3 regions of the Thermoanaerobacterium sp. PSU-2 genome follow, and region 3 is predicted to be linked to each of the others. Evidence: riboswitches for the same ligand, from Rfam matches in the RefSeq annotation. Region 3 holds a riboswitch; each other region holds the start of a gene.
The links. Region 3 has a riboswitch for S-adenosylmethionine ahead of BVF91_RS07790 (methylenetetrahydrofolate reductase). Riboswitches for the same ligand answer to the same signal wherever they lie in the genome.

Region 1: it holds a riboswitch for S-adenosylmethionine, as region 3 does, so the genes downstream of both, metA (homoserine O-acetyltransferase MetA) here and BVF91_RS07790 (methylenetetrahydrofolate reductase) in region 3, are expected to answer to the same signal.
Region 2: it holds a riboswitch for S-adenosylmethionine, as region 3 does, so the genes downstream of both, metK (methionine adenosyltransferase) here and BVF91_RS07790 (methylenetetrahydrofolate reductase) in region 3, are expected to answer to the same signal.

The regions. Positions count from the first base shown of each region.
Region 1 covers NZ_MSQD01000004.1:11,649-19,647, reverse strand. Annotated here, with positions in the region: gene BVF91_RS04235 (cysteine hydrolase family protein) at 1-576, shown strand, start outside; gene BVF91_RS04230 (acyltransferase family protein) at 790-2,697, shown strand; gene BVF91_RS04225 (APC family permease) at 2,733-4,085, opposite strand; gene metA (homoserine O-acetyltransferase MetA) at 4,230-5,147, opposite strand; SAM riboswitch class I at 5,211-5,318, opposite strand; gene BVF91_RS04215 (geranylgeranyl reductase family protein) at 5,507-6,664, shown strand; gene copZ (copper chaperone CopZ) at 6,746-6,970, shown strand; gene cysK (cysteine synthase A) at 7,124-7,999, shown strand, end outside.
Region 2 covers NZ_MSQD01000001.1:228,935-236,933, reverse strand. Annotated here, with positions in the region: gene BVF91_RS01345 (phosphodiester glycosidase family protein) at 1-173, opposite strand, end outside; tRNA gene BVF91_RS01340 (tRNA-Pro) at 506-581, shown strand; tRNA gene BVF91_RS01335 (tRNA-Val) at 587-662, shown strand; tRNA gene BVF91_RS01330 (tRNA-Tyr) at 707-792, shown strand; gene BVF91_RS01325 (peroxiredoxin) at 1,018-1,518, shown strand; gene BVF91_RS01320 (rubrerythrin family protein) at 1,538-2,041, shown strand; SAM riboswitch class I at 2,170-2,271, shown strand; gene metK (methionine adenosyltransferase) at 2,347-3,534, shown strand; gene BVF91_RS01310 (HD-GYP domain-containing protein) at 3,644-4,246, opposite strand; gene BVF91_RS01305 (hypothetical protein) at 4,447-5,019, shown strand; gene recD2 (SF1B family DNA helicase RecD2) at 5,088-7,304, shown strand; gene BVF91_RS01295 (ComF family protein) at 7,380-7,999, shown strand, end outside.
Region 3 covers NZ_MSQD01000008.1:51,678-59,676, forward strand. Annotated here, with positions in the region: gene rlmD (23S rRNA (uracil(1939)-C(5))-methyltransferase RlmD) at 1-225, opposite strand, end outside; gene BVF91_RS07770 (spore coat associated protein CotJA) at 370-552, shown strand; gene BVF91_RS07775 (spore coat protein CotJB) at 555-815, shown strand; gene BVF91_RS07780 (manganese catalase family protein) at 828-1,400, shown strand; gene BVF91_RS07785 (homocysteine S-methyltransferase family protein) at 1,419-3,827, opposite strand; gene BVF91_RS07790 (methylenetetrahydrofolate reductase) at 3,841-4,743, opposite strand; SAM riboswitch class I at 4,798-4,892, opposite strand; gene BVF91_RS07795 (DUF362 domain-containing protein) at 5,042-5,971, shown strand; gene BVF91_RS07800 (sugar phosphate isomerase/epimerase family protein) at 5,982-6,794, opposite strand; gene BVF91_RS07805 (glucose-6-phosphate isomerase) at 6,888-7,999, opposite strand, start outside.

The DNA.
Region 1 (7,999 bases), on a different contig from region 3:
GCTTTGTCAAGTCCTCGAATAGGAGGGATTATAGAACATATAAAGAGCCTCATTAAAGCTTCGTACAGGATGGGCATAAAGAATGTGATGTTTGTAAATGATGCCCATGCGAAAGGTGCAACAGAATTTGCTGCTTATCCAGAGCACTGTATCAAAGGAACAGATGAAAGCCGTATCGTAGAGGAGCTTTTAGAGGTAGTCAAGGACAAGCCAAATGTGTACGAGAAAAATTCGTTAAACGTGTTTTTCGGCGGAGAAGATGGTGATGGAAATAAGTTCTTGAGAAAGATATTTGATATGATAAAAGGAGGCAAATCTACATTTATTATCGTAGGCAATTGCACTGATTTGTGTGTATATCAGACAGCGATTTCTATAAAGATGATTGCAAACGCCAATAATTTAAGCGCCAATGTGATTGTGCCTGAAAATTGTGTTGAGACTTACGATATAAGCGTGAAGACAGCGGAAAGGCTTAAAATAGTTCCACACGATGGTGACTTAACGCATACTATGTTTCTATACCACATGAAGCTTAATGGCATAAATATCGTAAAAGAACTGTTGGAAGAATAAAATAAAAAGTTTTAAAGAGCTCTTTAACGTATAAAGGGCTCTTTTTATTAATAAATATTTATAAGATATTTATATTTTATTTATCAGTTGTAATGCTTTTGTAATATTGATAATATATAATGGATTTATAGAAAAATGGCTGTTTTAGATGAATGATGAAGAATTTTGTTGCAAATTGCTTTTTATTGTGAGGGATCTTAGGAGGGGATTTCAGTGCCAAAACCTTTAAACGAAAACGCAAGATACATGGCAGGACTTGACGGACTACGTGCTTTAGCTGTGCTTGCTGTCATTGGATATCATCTTAATCTGACTTTTTTGCAGGGTGGTTTTTTTGGCGTCAGCATATTTTTTGTGTTGTCAGGGTACTTGATAACAAATATAATTGCATCAGAATGGGAGAAAAACAATAAAGTTGATTTAAAAAATTTTTGGAAGCGCAGAATGTTGAGGTTGTTTCCAGCTCTTTTTATTATGGTAATTGTAGTCGTCTCTTATGTTACGCTTTTCGATGCTTCAAGGCTTTCATCTATTAAAGGCGATGCTATAACAAGTTTGCTTTATGTCAACAATTGGTGGCTTATATTTCATAAAGTATCTTACTTTGCTAAGTTTGGACCACAATCGACGTTTGGCAATCTATGGTCACTGGCTGTTGAAGGACAGTTTTACCTTATTTGGCCGTTAGCATTGATTGTGGCACTTAAGTATATAAAGAAGAAAAAGTATATCTTTGTTATCACTTTGCTGCTTTCTGCGCTTTCTGCTTTGGCAATGGGTATGATGTACATTCCAGGAATGGATCCCAGCCGTGTATATTATGGCACTGATACGCGCGCTTTTGGGCTTCTTTTAGGCTCAGCTTTAGCGTTGATTCTACCCAGCAACAAATTTTCCAACAATGAAGCTAAAAGAAAAGTATTGATTTATGATATGATTGGCTTTTTGGCAATAGTTTCGATTTTTGCTATGCTTATGTACGTCAATCAATACGATCCGTTTGTATATAGAGGTGGCATGTATTTGCTATCTGTAATAACTGCTGTGGTGGTAGCTGTGTCAGCACATCCTAAAAGCTTGTTGGGGAAAATATTAGGATGCGCTCTATTAAGATGGTTGGGGGCAAGGTCGTACGGAGTGTACCTTTGGTATTTTCCGGTGCTTATTTTGACGACACCAACTGTGGACACGAAAGGCTTTGATCCTATTCGGGCGCTGCTGCAGGTATTTATGATCATTGTTATTTCTGCCTTTTCATGGAAATACGTGGAGGATCCAATAAGACACGGCGCACTTAAAAAAATCATAAACGACTTAAAATCATTGAGGTTTGAAAAAGGGAAAATACTACCTACACTTAAAACATCTGCTTTAGTTTCATTATCCGTATGCTTAATGGGCACTTTTATTGCAGGTATGAGTGGAATCATACCGGCCAGCGCATCAGTTTCGTTAAATTCAGGTTCATCAAATATTGCATCAGATTCACCATCTTATGTAGGAAGTAGTAGCAATATTAGCAGTGATGTGCAGGACTACAATGATAATTTGCCAGATAATAGGAGAGATATTAAGTACTATCCGTATAAAGGCGGAAATTCAAACTCAGCAGTATCAAATAGCGGTGATTCCACAACCAGCCCTGTACAGGATGGAAAGGGTATAGCCATAATAGGTGACTCAATATTGATAGATACAAAGCCTTACTTGGAAGAGATGTTGCCGGGAATCACGATTGATGGCAAAGTAGGAAGACAAATGTATCAAGCAAAAGATGTCGTGAAAAACCTCAAAGCGAAAGGAAAAATAGACACATTGATAGTTGAGTTGGGGACAAATGGGCCTTTCACTGAAGACCAGCTTTTATCGCTTTTAAAGAGCGCAGAGCCTGTAAAACGCGTAATATTGGTAAATGTCCGCGTCCCACGCCCTTGGGAAAGCATCGTCAATGAGACGTTGTCAAAAGTGTCTTCAGAATATCCCCACACTACTTTAATTGATTGGTATAAAGCCAGCTATGGACATGATTCATTCTTTTCACCCGATGCGGTTCACTTAGAGCCCAGTGGTGCGAAGTATTTTGCTTCACTTATAGCAAATGCGGTAAAAGAAGAAAATTAAAACGATGTAAAAAGGCTGCATTTTGCAGCCTGTAATTATTCTAAGACTTTTCGAATCTCGTTTAGCTTTGAGTTATTTTTGTACTTCATGTATATATAGAAGGGTATGCCGCACATAAGCATTATAAATCCGTACATGACAGTCTCGGCTCCAGACCCGTATATTGTCCACATGGCGTATGCAAAGCCTAAAAGTGGAATAATGGAATTCTTTATAAAGCCTAATACGCTGACGTTTTTGTCTCTTTTTATAAGAAGCATCATTTCAGATGCGGCTGTAAAAGCGTACACAGGTAGGAAAGACAAAGTTGCCAGCAGTATTATAAAATTAAACGCAGAAACCAGAGATTTTGTATAGTTCATCAGCAATAGCAGATTTACAAGCACCGATCCTATGATCAATGATACGTGAGGAGTCTTGTATTTAGGATGTACTTTTGAAAAAATCTCTGGAAATAGACCGTCTTTACCAGCCGCATAAGCCACACGAGCTGTAGATAAAAGCCATCCGACAGTTGTGCCAAGCACACTTACGACAGAGCCTACTATTATGACATTCGCAATGTTTTTCCCTAAAAACTGTTTGAGGATGTCGGCTATTGGAGAAGCGCTTTTTGCAAGCTGGCTTTGTGGCATTGCACCCATTGCCGAAAGGTTTATGGCAAGGTACATCACTACAGCTATTAATATTCCGAATATGGTGCTTAACTTTACGTTTCTTTCAGGGTTTTTAATTTCTTCAGCGGTTATTGACGCAGTTTCAAGTCCTACAAACGCCCACAGCGTTGAAGTTGCTGCTGCAGACAAAGTATTCATGCCTTTTCCTGCAGGGAACAATGGCATTACATTGCTTGACTTGAAATGTACTGCTGATACGATTATGAAGAATAAAAAAAGACATACTTCAAACACAGTTATTGTTGTTTGAGTTGAGCCAGCCTTTTTTACACCTATTATATTGATTATCGTAAAAATCCATAAGATTCCACTGGTGTACAGAAAAGCGGCTAAATGATTTTGCGATAAAATCGGGAATAAAGCGCTTGAGTAACTGGCAACTGCAATGACAACGGCAGCGTTTCCGATCCATGAACCATTCCAGTATAACCACGCATTGATAAAACCTATAAAGTCTCCAAAAGCTAATTTTGAGTATTCATACGGGCCACCGGCTTTTGGAATCCTTGAACCTAAATTTGCAAATGATAATGCCAACAATATTGATCCGATGCCTGTAACAAGCCATGCCAGTATTGTTGCGCCAGGACCTGATTTAGATGCAAGTGTAGCAGGAAGCATGAATATGCCGGAACCCATCATGTTACCTGTCACAAGTGCTGTGGCGATAAATAGGCCAATGTCTTTTTTGAGCTTTTGTGTTTTGTCCATATAGTACAATTCCTTTCTATAAATTTTTGAAATAGCATAATTAAATTAGCACAGGAAAGTGAAAAAGTCAATGAATAATTTTGCAAAAATGATATAAAAAATGCAGGATATAAAATCAAGTTTTATAACCTGCATAAATCATATTTATTCAATTGAATTCACATCGTATGGTGTTTTTTGGTATACATAGTAATTTAACCAGTTAGAAAACAATAGATTTGCATGGCTTCTCCATTTTACAATTGGCTCATTGTTAGGGTCATCTCCCGGGAAATAGTGTTTTGGTATTTTTATAGGAATGCCTTTTTTTAAATCTCTTTCGTATTCAGATTTTAGAGTCAAAGGATCGTATTCAGAGTGACCTGTCACAAATATCTGCCTGCCAGATTTTGATGCAACTATGTATACGCCTGCCTCATCTGATTCAGAAAGTATTTCAAGGTCATCTACAAGCTCTATATCTTCTTTTCTGACTTCCGTGTATCTTGAATGGGGCGCATAAAATTCGTCGTCAAATCCCCTTAATAAGTCGACATTTTTTTTGGAAACCTTATGCAAAAATACGCCAAACATTTTTTCTTTCAGTGGGTATTTAGGAATCCTATAATGGTAATAAAGACCAGCTTGAGCACCCCAGCAAATGTGAAATGTTGAAAATACATTGTGTTTGCTCCATTCCATTATTTCTTCAAGCTCATGCCAATAATCAACATCTGAAAAGTCCAAAGTTTCCACTGGTGCTCCGGTTATTATGAGACCGTCAAATTTTTCATGTTTTACGTCATCAAATGTTTTGTAAAAAGCTTCTAAATACTCTGGCGCAGTGTTTTTAGATTTGTGTGATGCTGCATAGAGAAATTTTAAATCGATTTGCAGTGGATTGTTGCTAAGTAGTCTTAATAGCTGTGTTTCTGTCACACTTTTTGTAGGCATCAAGTTTAAGATGGCGATCTTAAGAGGGCGTATATCTTGATGAATTGCCCTTTCTTCAGCCATTACGAATATATTTTCTTTAGCTAAAATATCGATGGCAGGTAGGCCATTTGGTATATTGATGGGCATTTGCAAACCTCCTTCAATGTAAAAAATAAAACGCCTCAGAGATGAGGCGTAGATAATCACATCTACTCATCTCCCAAAGCTATAAGCTTTGCAGGAATTAGCACCATTTTCATAAAATATGACGGTTGCCGGGTTTCACAGGGCCAGTCCCTCCACCACTCTTGATGAGTTTTGATTTACGATATTAAATTGTTAAAATAATTATATATTTATTGAAGTTTGATGTCAATAATATGAAGGACACTTTTCGCTAATTCTTATATTGACAACTGTTTGTTTATGAATAGCTTAAAATAATCCAATTTGTGGCTTTTATTTAGTATGTTTTGCAATTATAATTGAATTTAGAGGTGAAAGAAATGTATGATGCAATAATAATAGGTGGAGGACCTGCAGGATCTACATTAGGAAGAAAGCTGTCTAAAGAAGGATATAAGGTATTGTTGATAGAAAAGCATGTTTTTCCAAGGTACAAAGCCTGCGGTGGCGGAATAACGAAAAGGTGTTACAAATTATTAGATATTGATATAAGCCAATACGTAGAAGATATTACCAATGAAATTATCTTTAAATTTCCTAACGGCAAACAGACTGTTTTGCAGACTGGTGAGCCTATAATATATCAGGTAGATAGGACTAAATTTGACAAATATTTAATAGATAAAGCAGCTTATTATGGGTGTGAAATACATGATGGTGAATTATTTTATGACTTTTATCAGCATGATAAGGGACTTGTCGTTGTGACAGACAGGGGTGAATATGAGACAAAGGTTTTAGTAGGTGCAGACGGAATAAACAGCAATGTGGCACATAAAGCGAACTTAATAAATGGCAAAAAAGGCATAGCACTTGAAGGTGAAGTATACGTCGATAATAGCTTAATCGATGGATTAAAAGGAAAAGTTGTGGTGGATTTCAACGCAATAAGATATGGGTATGGATGGGTATTCCCTAAAGGTGATAGATTGTCTATTGGTGTCGGGACTTTTTTAAACAAAGTTTCAGACATAAAAGAAATGTTATCTAAAATGATAGAGGAAAATGTGGACGGAAATATAAAAGACTGCAAAATTTACGGGCATCAGTTGTCGTTTCCTGATGGGAGCGATGGTGTATTTAATAACGATAGAATAATATTGATTGGAGATGCTACAAGGCTTGCTGATCCATTTACAGGCGAAGGAATATACAATGCTTTGCTTACTGCAGACATATCATTTGATGTTCTAAAAAAGCATTTCAGTGGAGAATGTGGATTGGATGAATACACTCTTAGACTCAATAGAGAAGTTGTGCCAGATGTTGGTTGGGCATATAGATTAGCGCAATTTACGTACAATAACATGGATTTCATAGAAAAATCAGTAAGATATTTTCCTAATGTGCTATCATACTTTGTAGATATAATGATGGGTGATAATACATATAAGAATTTTAAATTAAAAGTTCCAATGTATTCACTGCGGGTAATGACTTCTAAGACGAAAATTAAAGTAGAAAAAAACGTGTCATGAAGTAATTGACTTTAAACTGTAGTTAAATTAAACTATTTATAGGTAATACCCCTTATGAGTATATGAAAGGAGAGATTAAATATGGGTTTGTTTGGTTCAAAAGGTGAAACTGTCACGATTGATGTCAGAGGCATGTCATGCAACCATTGCAAAATGACTGTAGAGAAAGCATTAAAAGGTCTTGATGGAGTATCAAAAGCGACAGTAGACTTGGATAAGGCTAATGTCACTGTAACATACGACCCTAAAAAAGTTACTATAGATGACATGAAAAAAGCGATTATTGACGCAGGATATGAAGCTTAATATTTTCATGTATGTTTAACCGCTAATGCGGTTATTTTTTTATATTTGCTGTATAATAAAGTTAAAAAAATGTTATTTACAAAAAGCTTTTTTTGCTATATAATAATTACATAAAATCCAATCGGAATAGTATAATTTAAAGGAGAGGATATAATGTCAAAGATTGCAAAAAGCCTTACGGATTTAATAGGCAATACGCCGCTATTGGAATTATCAAACTACAATAAAGAAAATAATCTTGAAGCAAAGCTTATAGCAAAATTAGAGTATTTTAATCCATTAAGCAGCGTAAAGGACAGAATCGGATATGCTATGATCAAAGATGCAGAAGAAAAGGGGCTTATAAACAAAGACACTGTTATTATTGAGCCAACCAGTGGCAATACAGGAATAGCGCTGGCTTTTGTTGCAGCGGCTAAGAAATACAGATTAATATTGACTATGCCTGAGACTATGAGCATTGAAAGGAGAAATTTGCTTAAAGCGCTTGGCGCTGAAATAGTATTGACGCCTGGCCCAGAAGGCATGTCTGGAGCTGTAAAAAAGGCTGAGGAGCTGGCAAAGCAGTATGGAAATGCATTTATACCGCAACAGTTCAAAAATCCTGTCAATCCAGAAATACACAGAAAGACGACAGCAGAAGAAATATGGAGAGACACTGATGGCAATGTAGATATATTTGTTGCAGGCATTGGCACAGGTGGGACAATTACAGGTGTCGGTGAGGTTTTGAAATCAAGGAAACCTGATGTAAAGATTGTAGCAGTTGAGCCTGCTGATTCTCCAGTTCTATCAGGTGGAAGACCTGGTCCACATAAGATACAAGGTATAGGTGCAGGATTTGTACCTGATGTTTTGAATAGAGAAATCATTGATGAAATATACCAAGTTAAAAACAATGAAGCATTTGAGACATCAAGAGCATTGGCAAAATCTGAAGGATTATTAGTTGGAATATCATCAGGTGCAGCCGCATTCGCAGCGACTCAGATTGCAAAGAGACCAGAAAACAAAGGCAAGACGGTAGTC
Region 2 (7,999 bases), on a different contig from region 3:
CCATCTGTCGTAAAATATGTAATGTTTTTTTCTGTAACACCTTTACTTAATATTTGCTGGCTTTCATTTGAAGTTATTACGGTGTAAGCATCTGCAGCAATACCATTCATAAAAACCGATGAAAAAATGATTATTGAAGATATACACATGCTTATAGCTTTTCGGTACTTCACGAAAATCCCTCCTATGTACTTACTATGTACTTAGCAATTGTTCTTTAAAACTTATCTTCGGCAATTTAGCGCGGTTGATAAATTTTCCATACCTATACAACCATATTGTACCTTTTGTATATTACAGCCGTGTTACAATTTCATAAAATAAAAATAAAAACTAATATTATTATTGCCTAAATTGTGTATAATGATTATAAAAGATAAATGGAGCATAAGCGAAAGATATTGAAAAAATGCCAAATTAACTGATGGAAACCGGCTAAAATGAGGAATAATAAATCTTGTGAAATTGATAGATTTCAACTATAATCAAATATGTCGCGAGACGCCGGGGTGTAGCGCAGTTGGTAGCGCACGTGCTTTGGGAGCATGGGGTCGGGGGTTCGAGTCCCTCCACCCCGACCATTATTGGTCGTATAGCTCAGCTGGGAGAGCACCTGCCTTACAAGCAGGGGGTCATAGGTTCGAGCCCTATTGCGACCACCATTTCTATTTGTGAATATTTTTTCTCATTAAAATAAAATAATCATGGAGGGATACCCAAGTGGCTAAAGGGGGCAGACTGTAAATCTGTTGGCTGGTGCCTTCGATGGTTCGAATCCATCTCCCTCCACCATGAATACAAGGCTAAAGGGCCTTTTTTTATTTTGCCTTTCAAGATTTCCTTATCATAATGATTTTTAAAGACATCGATAAAAAATTTCCCAAATCCTATTGACATAAAAAATAATTGATGTATAATAATACTTGTGAAGGGAAAATAGTTATTAATAGAAATAAAATATTAATAGCTTATCCAATGTATGATTGACTAAGAAGAATAGATGAGAGGTGTGTACATATGTCGTTGGTAGGTAAGAAAGCTCCTGAATTTAAGTTAGACAGCACAAAAGGTCAAATATCCTTAAGCGATTATAAAGGTAAATGGGTAGTGCTTTTCTTTTATCCACTTGACTTTTCGTCAGTATGTTCGACAGAAATACCTGAGTTTAACAGGATGAAACCTGAGTTTGACAAGCTCAATGCTGAGCTATTAGGTATCAACACAGATAGCGTTTATTCACACAAGGCATGGATAGATAGCCTCGGTGGTGTTGATTTTCCGCTTTTATCTGATTACAACAAAGAAGTCACGAAGCAGTATGGAATACTTATTGAAGATGCTGGCATAGCATTAAGAGCTGCATTCATCATTAACCCTGAGGGAATTGTTGATTACGAAGTTGTACATGAGCCAGTAATCGGCAGAAATGTCGATGAAATATTGAGAGTGCTTAATGCACTTCAAACAGGTCATGCTTGTCCTGTAGGTTGGAAACCAGGGGACAAAGTATTAGATTAAAAAAGGAGGAGATTTTTAAATGAGAGAAATGACGACAAAAAATCTAAGCGATGCATACGCAGGTGAAAGCCAGGCTCACATGAGGTATCAAATTTTTGCTGATGTGGCTGAAAAGGAGGGTAAGCCAAACATAGCAAAGCTTTTTAGAGCCATATCTTATGCCGAATTAGTCCATGCTACAAATCACTATAAGACATTGGGAGAAGTAAAAGACACAGTATCAAACCTTGACAAGGCTATAGCAGGTGAGACATTTGAAGTAGAAGAAATGTATCCAGCATATAAAGCCGTAGCAGATTTGCAGGAGGAGAAATCTGCAGATAAAAGCTTCAACTATGCTCTTGAAGCTGAAAAGTTACATGCTAAGATGTATACAGATGCAAAAGCAGCGGCACTTAAAAATGAAGACATAGCTATTTCTAAAGTGTACATTTGTCCTGTTTGCGGATATACGGCAATTGATACGGCTCCAGAAAAATGTCCAGTTTGTGGAGCTCCAAGAGATAAGTTTGTTGTTTTCTAAAAGGCATAAAACCCCTTCATTATCATATATTAACTTTAAAGTGCTTGACAGTCGTCAAGCACTTTTTCACTTTCTAATTGACTTATTAGTTGTACTGTGATATTATATTTTAAGTTAAATAAGTGAAACTCTTATCAAGAGAGGTGGAGGGAAGAGCCCTGTGAAGCCCGGCAACCTGTCTTACGACAAGGTGCTAATTCTCGCAGAAGTTTACTTCTGAAAGATGAGGGTGGATGTGCCTCTTCTTTTGGAGAGGTTTTATTTTGTTTTAGGTCTTTTATGTGATTTAAAAAAGGAGGATACAGATGAAAAAGTATTTTACTTCAGAATCAGTTACTGAAGGACATCCAGATAAAATTTGCGATCAGATATCTGATGCTATTGTAGATGAGATCTTAAAAAATGATCCATATGCGAGGATAGCCTGCGAGACTGCTGTTACAACAGGTATGGTATTGGTGATGGGAGAAATATCCACAAAGTGTTACGTTGACATACCTAAAATCGCAAGAAAAGTCATAGAGGAAATAGGATACACTCGTGCAAAATACGGCTTTGATGCAGATACATGCTCTGTGCTTACATCAATAGATGAACAGTCTCCAGATATAGCATTGGGAGTTGATAAGGCTCTAGAAGTTAAAAAAGGCATCTCCTACGATGAGCTGGAAGAACAAGGCGCTGGAGACCAAGGCATGATGTTTGGATACGCATGTACAGAGACGCCTGAGCTTATGCCTCTTCCAATATCATTAGCACATAGGCTTGCTCGCAGATTAGCAGAGGTAAGGAAAAATGGCACTTTAGATTACCTAAGACCTGATGGCAAGACACAGGTGACGATTGAGTACGTTGATGACGTGCCAAAGAGAGTTGATTCAATCGTCGTATCTACACAGCATTCACCAGATGTGGATCATGATAAGATTGAAAATGATGTAAAAGAGTATGTAATAAAACCTATCGTTCCACCAGAGCTTATTGATGATGATACGAAGATATATGTAAATCCGACAGGAAGATTCGTAGTTGGCGGACCGCAAGGAGACAGTGGTCTTACAGGAAGGAAGATAATAGTCGACACTTATGGTGGATATGCAAGACATGGCGGCGGTGCTTTTTCTGGCAAAGATCCATCGAAAGTAGACAGATCTGCTGCGTACGCTGCAAGGTATGTAGCGAAAAACATCGTAGCTGCTGGGCTTGCTGAAAGGTGTGAAGTTCAATTGGCGTACGCTATAGGCGTAGCTACACCATTAGAAGTCAATGTAGATACTTTTGGCAGTGGGAAAATATCTGATGAAGAGATATCAGAAATAGTTAAAAAAGTATTTGATTTGAGACCTGCTGCTATCATAAGAGATCTTGATTTAAGAAGGCCTATTTATAGACAAGTTGCAGCATATGGACATTTTGGACGTACAGATCTTGACCTTACATGGGAGAGAACTGACAGAGTTGAGATACTGAAAAAACTTGCTTTCAATAAATAATAATTTTAAAGCCCGGAGTTTCCTCCGGGCTTTGCGGCTTGTATATTTATATTTATAGCCGCGATTTTTATAAAAATTGTACGCTCCGCTACTTTTATTATAGCATAAATTAGATGGCGATTCCATTGCTTTCTCTATTTTCTTTTTCGAGAATTTGTGTCTTTGTTTTAACCAAATTTTCTAATGCTGAAACAAGCATTTGGTTGTACTTTGCATCGCACTCTTTCAAATCTTGTATTGCTTCAATAGCATTTTTAGCTTTTCTATACTGTCTATCGTTTGTCATTGCGTCGAAAGAATCACACACTGCTACAATCTGTGCGCCAAACGGAATGATTTTTAAACCATAAGGATAGCCTGTCCCATCAAGCCTTTCATGATGATATAGCACAGTAGATGTCAAATATGCAAGTGGTGTTAAGGCTTCCAGTATATCGGCGCCGTATTTGGGATGCAATTTCATGACGTCGTATTCCAATTCTGTAAGTTTATCTGGTTTTGCAAGAATACTAATCGGAATCATCACTTTGCCTATATCGTGCAGCAATGCACCCTTGTATATCGTTATTTTTTCCTTTATATTAAGCCGCATCATGTTTGCTACATTGTATGATAACTTTGCGACTCTTATGCTGTGCTTGTACGTCTCGTAATGGTAGTTTTTTAGCGACATCAGAAGATGCGACATCAGTTTTTCTTCATCATAATTCATCTCATTTTTCCCCTTTTTTCGACAATTAATATTATATTATAATTTTTTGCACCAGTCAATAATTTCATACATTGTAATAAAATTCAAAAAAAAAAAAAAAAAAAATTCGGAAAATTTTTAAACACATATCCATATATTGACTTTGAAGTTGTTATTTTATATAATAAGTACAAACATAAGTTCGTAAAGGAGTAATGGAGATGAAGGATTTTGATATACCTGATGTCTACATTGCCATATTGCCTTGCTATCTTGATGATTACGGAGATGGGACGGAATTAATAGACTTAAATGGCAATGTATTGCGTATAAAATCCAGTGTCAAAAGTTGTCTAAAGAGGACTTTGAAAAAGTATGCTGTAGATTTAAGTGCCATAAAAGAAAAGTACGCCAAAAGCCTTGGCATTAAAAATACTTTTCCAATTCCTATAGCTTCTAACTTTACGCTTGTGCAATTAAAAGTTAGAATTCCAAAGGTGGCAAAGGATGTATCTTACGGATATGTATGCTATGAGAAGATAAAAGAGATAGAGGAGCATTCTACGTATTGCATTGTAAATGTTGGTGACGCTAAGATAAAAGTATATCAAAAGAAGATTACGATCGAGAAGCACTTGAGAGATGCTGCCATGATAAAGACTTTTTTTGCTAATTTAAGTCCATTAAACTTTGAAAGTAACAGCTCTATGTATAATCTACCAGCAACGAAAGCAGACATAGCTCTTTTGTATGAAGAAATCGTGAAGATAAAGTACAAAATTGAAAAAATATGATGCGCGCTTCAAATATCTATGAAAATAATATACAATTGTAGATAGAAAATAAAAAAGTAGGGATAACTATGGTTGAAATAATAGGTACTGTTGAGGAAATAATTTTTAAAAACGAACAAAATGGGTACGCTGTGTTAGAACTTAATTCGAAAAAGGATACTATTACAGTAGTAGGATATATGCCTTTTGTTGGGATAGGTGAGACGCTTAAAGTTGAAGGCGAGTGGATGGTACATCCTGACTATGGGGAACAGGTGAAGGTCTCAAAGTACGAGACGATAGCGCCGTCGACATTGTATGGGATGGAGAGATTCTTGTCATCTGGACTCATAAGAGGTATAGGTCCTGTCATGGCGAAAAAAATCGTCTCAAAATTCGGCGTCGATTCTCTAAACATCATAGAATCTCATCCGGAAAAGTTGTTGGATATACCTGGAATAGGCGAAGAAAGAGTAAAGATGATATCAGAATCTTATGAGCAGCAGAAGACATTGAGGGACGTGATGGTTTTTTTACAAGGTTATGGCATCTCCACTACGAATGCAATTAAGATATACAGGCAATACGGCGATGATTCTATAGAACTCATAAAGCAAAATCCGTACAGATTATCGGATGAAATTTTTGGGATTGGCTTTAGGACGGCTGATAAGATAGCTCGAGCAATGGGCGTTGACTTGCATTCCAGCTATAGGATTTCATCTGGCACAAAGTATGTTTTGATACAATATGCATCAAATGGTCATACGTATGTGCCACTTGAACTTTTGCTTAAAGAAACAGCAAGGCTTCTTGAAGTATCAGAAGAAGAAGTTTACGATTCATTGGTTCTTTTGGCACAAAGCGAAAAAGTGAAGTTTGAGACATTTGAAGATGGTTCTCACGGTGTATATTATATACCGTATTTTGTAGCTGAAAACAACACTGCAGATAAGATTTTAAACATGACGCTGACAGATGTAAAGCCTGAGGATATTGATATTGAAAATGAAATATGGAAGATAGAATCAGATATGGGGATTCACCTTGCAGACAATCAGCGGATTGCAGTTTTAGAATCTGTCAAGAACTCAATTCTCGTCATAACAGGTGGACCTGGAACGGGAAAGACTACAATAATAAATTTCATAATAAAGCTTTTTAAAAAATTTAAAAAATCGGTAGCGTTAGCTGCGCCTACAGGGAGAGCTGCAAAGAGGATGACCGAAGCTACAGGGTTTGAAGCGAAGACGATACATCGCCTCTTGGAGTACTCATACACAGAAGAAGAAGGACGAGGCTTTGGCAAAGACGACAAGAATCCATTGACAGAAGATGTCATAATAGTGGACGAGGCTTCGATGATAGATATATTGCTTATGAATGCTCTACTTAAAGCTATCCCATTAAGCTCAAGGCTTATACTTGTAGGTGATGTCGATCAGCTTCCATCTGTTGGAGCTGGCAATGTGCTTAGGGATATCATAGATAGCGGCTTGGTAAAGGTGATAAGGCTTAATAAGATATACAGGCAAGGGAAGGAAAGTTTGATAGTAGTAAATGCCCACAAGATAAACAATGGCGAGTATCCTGTGCTAAACGATAAAGAAAATGACTTTTTCTTTATAAATGCTTCATCGCAAGACGAAATTTTAAATACTATATTGGATTTATGTAAAAGGCGGTTGCCTGAAGCGTATGGATTCAACCCATTTACGGATATTCAAGTTTTAAGCCCTATGAGAAAAGGCTTGATAGGCGTTATAAACATGAACAATGAACTGCAAAGGTGCTTAAATCCTTCAAAAAAAGGACTGGATGAAAGGCAGATGAAAGATTTTACTTTCAGAGTGGGAGACAAGGTGATGCAAATAAAAAATAACTACAAGATGAAGTGGACAAAAGGTGATGAAAAAGGCGAAGGTGTCTTTAATGGCGATATGGGTATCATAGAGTCTATCGATAATGATTCGCAGGAGCTTACTGTCTTATTTGATGATGATAAAAGAGTTGTTTACGATTTTGCAGATATAGATGAACTAAGCCTTTCTTACTGTGTGACTGTCCACAAAAGCCAAGGAAGTGAATTTCCGGCTGTCATCATGCCTATGAGCTTTGGACCGCCTATGCTTCTCACCAGAAACCTTCTTTACACTGCTGTAACGAGGGCTAAAAAACTCGTGGTAATAGTTGGACAGGAAAAATATTTAAAAAGCATGATCGACAACAATCTCATATCAAAGAGGTATTCAGGGCTTTTGCCTAAACTTAGGAAAGTCCTTAAATTTATGGTGGAAGAAAGTTGATTAATTTCACGAATGTTAAATAAATTTTAAGATATGCCGATATAAAGATTAAATAGATGGACGGAAGGATGTACTATGATATTTCTCGATTTGCTATTTCCACCAAAGACAAATTGCATACTGTGCGGAAAGGTGATAAGAGAAGGAAAGATATGCCTTGACTGTGAAAGCAATTTACCGTTTATTGTTGGTAATAGGTGCGTTGTTTGTGGAAAGCCTATCATAGATGGCGACAAATGCCCCGACTGCATGGAGACAAACCATGTTTTTACTCGCAGCATAAGTCCTTTTGAGTATGACGATACGATAAAATCGCTGATTGCCAGATTCAAATACTACAAAGAGAGAAGTTTATCTGAATTTTTTGCAGAATACATGTATAAGTATATTAAAGAAGATGGTGTAGAATTCGATACGATAGTGCCTGTTCCGCTTCACAGGACAAAGCTGGATGAACGTGGATACAACCAATCAGAGCTTTTGGCGAGAGAGCTTTCTTATAGATTCGATGTAATCATGTCAAAGCCTTTGAGACGTATAAAAAACACTAAATCTCAAACTGAACTTAAAAGAGAAGAGCGGATGAAAAACTTAAAAGGTGCTTTTAAAGTGGTTTACGCTGATCTTGTCAAAGACAAGACCGTACTTTTAGTGGATGATGTTTTGACAACAGGTTCTACCCTTGATGAATGCGC
Region 3 (7,999 bases):
GCCAAAATGATTACATACATTACCATGTTCCAACGGTGATCTCTCAAGTATATCTACAACGTCTGCCTCAATTTCCTTACCTTTTATTCTTTTTATTTTCACCTTTACATTTTGTCCTTTAATGGCACCTCTCACTTTAATAATACTGTCATCTAAATATGATAACCCGTAACCTTCTAAATTCATATCATCTATATTAATTATTATTTCTTCGTTTTTCTTCATATCACATTACCCCTAACCTATTTATATACAATATATATACCATACAAAGCAAAATACGTCAAAACAACCTGAATCCGCATTTTATCACACAAATATATATTTATGAATATTATATATTGAAAACATTAAATGGGGGTTTTATATATGTATGAGTATAATGGGTTTTATATACAAAGTTATGACGCGGGACAAAAAGGCTTAGCCGAAGCATATATACCCATGCAAAGGTATGTATCATCATATCCTCCTGAACAAGGTTTAAAGCGTGGGACGATTTTTCCAGAATTGGATAAGCCGTACATGGAAGAAAAAGCGAGGGGGTACTGACAATGGACGCAAATCAAGTAGCTCTCCTCAAAAAAATAATGGAATTGGATTTTGCTTGTATTGACTTAAATCTCTACCTTGACACACATCCTGATGACCAAAAAGCATTAAGAGACTACAATTACTATAGCCAACAATCAAGATCTCTAAAGGCACAGTATGAACAACTTTATGGTCCGTTGATGTCTTTTGGTGAAACACCTTCACAATGCAACAGGTTTAAATGGGTAGATGACCCATGGCCATGGGAAATTCAATATTAAAGAGGTGATACTATGTGGGTGTATGAAAAGAAGTTAGAATATCCTGCCAATGTGTGTAAACCAGATGTTAAGATGGCTAAATTTTTGATTGCACAGTATGGTGGACCAGATGGCGAATTAGCTGCGGCATTGAGATACCAAACTCAAAGATACACAATGCCTACAGGACAAGCAAAGGGAACATTGACAGACATATCCACAGAAGAATTTGGCCACTTGGAAATAATTGCCACATTGGTCTTTAAACTGTTAAAAGGCGTACCAGTAGAAGAGCTAAGGAGAGAAGGCCTCGGAGAACAGTACACAGAGCACGATAGAGCTCTTTTCTATAGCGATACGACAGGTATGCTATGGAGTGCTGCATATATCCAGGCCAAAGGCGACGTAATCGCGGATCTTCATGAAGACATGGCAGCAGAAGAAAAGGCGAGAGCAACGTACGAACACCTTATAAATCTAACTGACGATCCTTGTGTAAAAGATACATTAAGATTTTTAAGAGAAAGAGAAATTGTACACTTCCAGAGATTTGGAGAGACTTTGGATCTGGTGCAAGAACACTTAAGAAGCAAAAAGATATTTTAAAAGCCGGTCATTCCGGCTTTAATTTGTTTCACTAAACACCTTATCTGCTATCCTTACAGCTTCTTGTGCGTTTGCTCCGTAGTAATCAGCTCCGATTTTCATAGCATAATCTTTTGTAAGTACGGCACCGCCTACCATTATTTTTATATCATATTTTTCTCTTAATATTTTAATGGTCTTTTCCATATTATTTAGCGTAGTTGTCATCAGGGCGCTAAGCCCTACCAGTTTTGCATTTGTCCTCTTTACTTCATCTACAATTATAGACGGTTTGACATCTCTACCAAGATCTATGACTTCATAGCCATAATTTTCAAGCAGCACTTTTACTATATTTTTCCCTATATCGTGTATATCACCTTCAACTGTTGCCAGTATTATTTTCCCTTTTGAGCCCATCCCTTTAGGCATTTTTTCCTTTAAAACTTTAAAAGCGCTTTCCACAACTTCAGCAGAATTTAAAAGCTGTGGAAGAAAATATATCCCTTTGTCATACTTATCTCCTACATCTTTAAGCGCAGGTATTATCGTATTATCTACTATGCTTAATGGTTCTACTCCTTCATTAAGTATTTCCATCACTAATCTATCTATATCAGCCTTTTTGCCATCTAATATATTTCTGTAAAGCATCTCGCTTGCATTACTATCTGTTTTTTTCCCTACAGATAATACTTGCGTCTTATTTATCCCATCATCTTTCTTATATGTATTTATGTATCTTTCGCATCTTTTATCCCTTGATGATAAGACCATCGAAGCGTTCAATATATCCATTGTTATCTTATCATTTGGATTGACTATAACAGCATCTAAGCCGTATGATATCGCCATCGCAAGAAATGCAGTATTTATAAGTTGCCGCTCAGGCAATCCATAAGATACGTTGCTAAGTCCTATGACCGTACTTACTCCAAGCTTAGACTTAACAAGATTGATGGCTTTTAATGTTTCTATTGCTGCTGTCTGCTCAGATGACACTGTAAGTGCGATACAGTCAATTATTATATCTTCTTTTGGTATTCCATACTCTAAAGCGGCTTTTACAATCTTCTCAGCGTTTCTAAGCCTTTCATCTGCATTTTTAGGAAGACCGTCATCACTTATTGTAAGTCCTATAACACTTGTGCCGTATTTTTTGACAATAGGCAATACTTCTTGTAAACTTTTCTCTTTTGCACTGACAGAATTTATAATAGGCTTACCTCTGACTATCCTTACCGCTTTTTCAATCGCCTTTACATTGCTACTATCTATCTGCAATGGCACATTGACGATGTTCTGTACCTGCGAAACGATTTTAGGCATCAATTCCTCTTCGTTTATGCCAGGCACACCGATATTCACGTCAAGTACGCTTGCGCCAAGTTTTTCCTGCGATACAGCTTCATCGTAGATCAGATTATAATTGCCTTCTTTGATAGCTGCACTCAATTTCTTCTTTCCTGTAGGATTTATCCTTTCGCCGATTACACACACAGGATAATCGCTGCCTATGAAAACAGTCTTTGTATTTGATGAAACTGCTGTGTATTCTTTCACGGCAGTTTTTTTCTCTGTATCATGTATCTCAGCTTTCAAAAGCTTAATAAATTCTGGAGTCGTCCCACAACAACCACCAACAATAGATGCCCCGCATTCTAAAAGCTTTTTTGACTCGACGGCAAATTTCTCTTTCGTAATGTCGTAAAGAGTCAATCCATCCTCTAAATGAGGCATTCCTGCATTTGGCTGCGCCAAAATTGGTATCCTTGAAACTTCAGCCATCTTCTTCACTATGTCTGCCATCATGTCAGGTCCCGTAGAGCAATTGACACCTATGGCATCAAGGCCAAGCCCTTGAAGACTTACTACTGCTGTAACAGGGTCTGTCCCCATAAGCGTCCTTCCATCTTCTTGAAACGTCATGGTACAAATTACCTTTAAATTAGTATTCTCCTTTACAGCAAGAATAGCCGCCTTCGCTTCTAATATATCTGACATAGTCTCAATAAGTGCCAAATCAGCACCGGCTTTTTCCCCTTCTACAGCAACCTCTGCAAAGGCACTATAAGCCTCGTCAAATGTCAGCTTGCCAAAAGGTTCCATCAGTTCGCCAATAGGCCCTATAGAAAGAGCAACGGCTTTATCACCAGCAGCTTTTCTGGCTATCTGTACTGCGCTTTTGACTATTTCAGGCAATTTATCTGAAAGATTGTAAGATTTTAATTTTATCCTATTGGCGCCAAATGTATTTGTCTCAATAACATCTGCCCCTGCATCAATATACGACTTGTGGATTTCGTACACAATATCCGGATGTAAGAGATTGTAATATTCAGGGCATTCTCCTGTTTTAAGTCCTTTTTTCTGAAGCATAGTGCCCATTGCTCCGTCAAAGACGATTATGCTATTCTTTAAATTCTTAAAAATATCCAATTGCAACATCTCCTTATGATGACTACAATACTTCTTCTATATCATTTTGTCTCATGTTCTTTACGCCATTTACAATGTCAACAACTATATCTGTCTTGCCAAGTGGCATGATATGAACACCACCCACTTTATTTTTTATCTTGTTTATAAACTCTATTGCAATTTTTGTCCCTTCACCTTTTTCACCGTTTTTCAACCTGTCTATTATTTTTTCAGGTATCTCGATGCCAGGCACCTTTTCGTTCAAGTTAACAGCCATCTTATAGCTTTTAAGGGGTAGCACCCCTACTAAAACCGGAATATCAAATTGCTCTACGGCATCAAGAAATCTGTATAAAATCTCATCATCGTAGACAGGCTGAGTCTGTATGAAAGATGCTCCACATTCTATTTTCGTCCTTAATTTTTCTATTGATTCAGGTCTTAAATCATTTGGATTTGCTGTTGTCCCTATGCAAAAATTTGTAGATGATTCCAACTTATTTCCGCTGTAGTCAAAGCCATCATTTAGCGACTTTGCTATCTTCACAAGACCTACAGAATCTACGTCGTACACGCCTGTTGCCTGTGGCACATCACCTCGTTTTGGATCGTCTCCTGTAAGGGCAAGGATATTTCTGACTCCAAGAGCATACGCACCCAAAAGCTCTGCTTGAAGGCCAATAAGATTTCTGTCCCTACACGTTAAGTGAAATATGGTTTCTATATTTAGATGATTTTGCAAAAGATGTGCCAATGCAATAGGGCTCATTCTCATATTTGCCATAGGACAATCAGTTATATTTAATGCATCTGCTATTCCATATAATTTTTTCGCTTCTTCAATAGAATTCGAAATATCAGCTCCTTTTGGCGTCGATATCTCCACGGTTATGACAAATTGCTTATTTTTAAGTTTCTGGCACAAATTTTCAGAATTTCGCAAAACGACCCCTCCTTAAAATAAAAAAACTCTTCGCCAAAAGAAGAGATATTTTTGCTCCCATCTTTCAGCGATATGCTGCTGGAATTGGCACCGTGATATCCGGTTGCCGAGCTTCATAGGGCCAGTCCCTCCGCTACTCTTGATAAGAGTTTACTATATTAATTTATTAAATTATATGATACCGTCCTCTGGTACAATTGTCAATGAAATATTTGTTGAAATGTTAAAATTACTTAGGCTTTTTGCTTAGATATTTTAATTTTTCATAAAATGCAAATCATATATATGAGGTGATTTTATGAGGTACAGAAAAATTGTAGAACCAGTAGTAGCAATAGCATCTGGCCCTGATGAGATACAAAACTTAAATACCGCTTTAAACTTATTACCTTTGCAAAATCTAATCGAAACGGGTAATACCGTTGTAATAACGCCAAATTTCGTTAAAAGCAAGCCTCCTCAAAGCGGTACGATAGTAGGACCAGATACATTGAGAGCCCTTATAAGATACGTAAAGTCTAAAAATCCTGGCAGGATTGTGATTGCCGCCGGCTCTGGTGGAGATCCTACGCCTAAAGTTTTATCTGACAATGGATTTGATAAAGTCATTTCAGAAGAAGGCGTAGAATTTGTAGATCTAAATTACGGTCCTTACGTAGAATTGCTGCTGGACGACTGTCTTTTAAAATCAACAAAAGTAAATGAACTTTATGAAAAAATGGATGTACTAATTTCATTCACTCAAATGAAAATGCACGAAGAAGCTACAGTATCGCTTGGAATAAAAAACATAGCTTTAAGCTGGCCTCCCGCAGAAATACATGGATTTCCCAAAAAAAATTTAGGCATACACGATGACCTTCACAATTTCATAAGGGCTATGGCTGAAAAAATATCTATAGATCTTACGATATTAAGCGGTCAAGAAGCGATGATAGGCACAGGGCCATCAGAAGGAAAGCCTATCAATGCAAACATGATAATAGCAGGAACAGATCCTGTAGCAACAGATACAGTAGGTGCCAGAATGTTTGGACTTATGCCTCAAGGCGTCAACTACTTGTTTCAATGTGCTAAAAGAGGTGTAGGCACAGGTGAGCTTAAAAATGTCACTATCAAAGGCATACCATTGCAACAAGCTGAACTGAATTTCTCTACGCAGGCGTATGGCTATGGCATCGCCTTAGATTCAAGCGAAATAAAGCAGATGGTGCCAGGAAAAGCTTAAAGATAAGGGTTTAGTCCCCCTTATCTTTATTTTCAAAGATGCTTTTTAGGTATTCAATGCCTTCTTTTAAATCATCAATATCCTTATAGTTGTTTCTGTAGACTTCCATTATGATAGAGCCATTGTAATCTAATTTTTTTAACTCTCTATTAAGCTTTGCAAAGTCAAAGCTCCCTCTGCCTGGAAGGTACAGATTGCCGCAATCATCGTAATCGCATAAATGGACATTAACGAGTTTATCTCCCATTGATTTTAAGTATTCAAATGGATCTTTCTTGCTTTTCATCGCCTGCTTTATATCCAATGTAAAATAAACATTTCTGCTTTTCACAGACTGTCTTATGAATGTAGCAAATTCTGGATATGCAAACCAACACCAATAGACATTTTCCCAAGAAAATTTAACCCCATATTCTCCTGATGTATCAGCTATATAATCCACATATTTCGCAATCTTGTCAAAATCAATATTAGGCGTCGTATCTTTTTTAACAGCAGGTCCGTGAAAAACGTATATTTTTGCCTTAAGTATCTCTGCTGCTTTCAAGACTTTAATAAGCATCTTTGAGGCATCGTTCCTTTGCCTTTCAGTTGCTGAAAAAAGCTGCGGTTCAAACTGAGTGCCTATAGCATGTATTGAATTAACTTCAATGCCGTATCTATCTAAATCATCCCTCATAGCTTTGCAATAATCTTCATCATATTCGCTGTAAGATTCCAAAAAAACTTCCACACTCTTTATGCCCATTTTAGCTATTATAGGAATCGTTTCCTCTGTAAGATAGACAGGATAAAAACAAGCCGTCGATATGCCAACTTCCATTTCATCACCATCCAAAAACAATTATCACATATTATATTATACATGAAATCATTCTGACAAAAAAAGATATGCCAATCGGCATATCTTTCATAACTATCTCTTTAGCCTCTTTTCCAATTCCTCTTTCTCTTTTTCATAACCTGGTTTGCCTAAAAGTGCAAACATGTTTTTCTTGTACGCTTCAACGCCTGGTTGATCAAACGGATTAACGCCATTTAAATAACCGCTTATGCCACAAGCCATCTCAAAGAAGTATACAAGGTATCCAAAATTGTAAGCCGATATCTCAGGCACATTCACAATCAGGTTAGGCACTCCGCCGTCATTGTGAGCAAGCACCGTACCTTCAAAAGCTTTCTTGTTTACGAAATCAACTGTCTTGCCTGTCAAGAAATTAAGCCCGTCAATGTTATCTTTATCTTCATTTATAGTTATTTCTTTAAGTGGTCTTTCAACATTTATGACAGTCTCAAACATTATCCTGCTGCCATCTTGAATGAATTGTCCCATTGAGTGCAAATCTGTAGAAAAATCAACTGAAGCAGGATATATTCCTTTGTGATCTTTTCCTTCACTTTCACCAAAAAGCTGTTTCCACCACTCTGAAAAATAGTGAAGCCTTGGCTCATAGTTGACTAAAATTTCAACTGATTTTCCTTTCCTGTAAAGAGCATTTCTTACAATAGCATACTGCATACTTAAATTTTCTTTGATGTCCGGCTTTTTGAAGACTATAGATGCATCGTATGCACCTTTCATCATTTCATCGATATTTATTCCTGCAGCCGCTATAGGAAGCAGACCTACAGCCGTCAAAACCGAGTATCTTCCACCTACATCGTCAGGAATCACAAAAGTCTCGTATCCTTCTTCGTCAGCCAGTTTTTTAAGGGCACCTTTTTGCCTGTCTGTCGTAACATATATCCTTGACTTTGCTTCTTCTTTTCCGTATTTTTTCTCCAGGAAATCTCTGAAAACTCTAAAAGCTATAGCTGGTTCTGTAGTAGTGCCAGATTTCGATATTACATTTATAGAAACATCTTTTCCTTCTAATATTTCTAATAAATCTTGAAGATATGTAGAGCTTATGCTGTTTCCTGCAAAGTATATCTCTGGTGCTTTTCTAACAGATTGCGGTAAAACATTGTAAAACGAGTGTGTAAGCATCTCAATCGCTGCTCTTGCACCTAAATATGAACCACCAA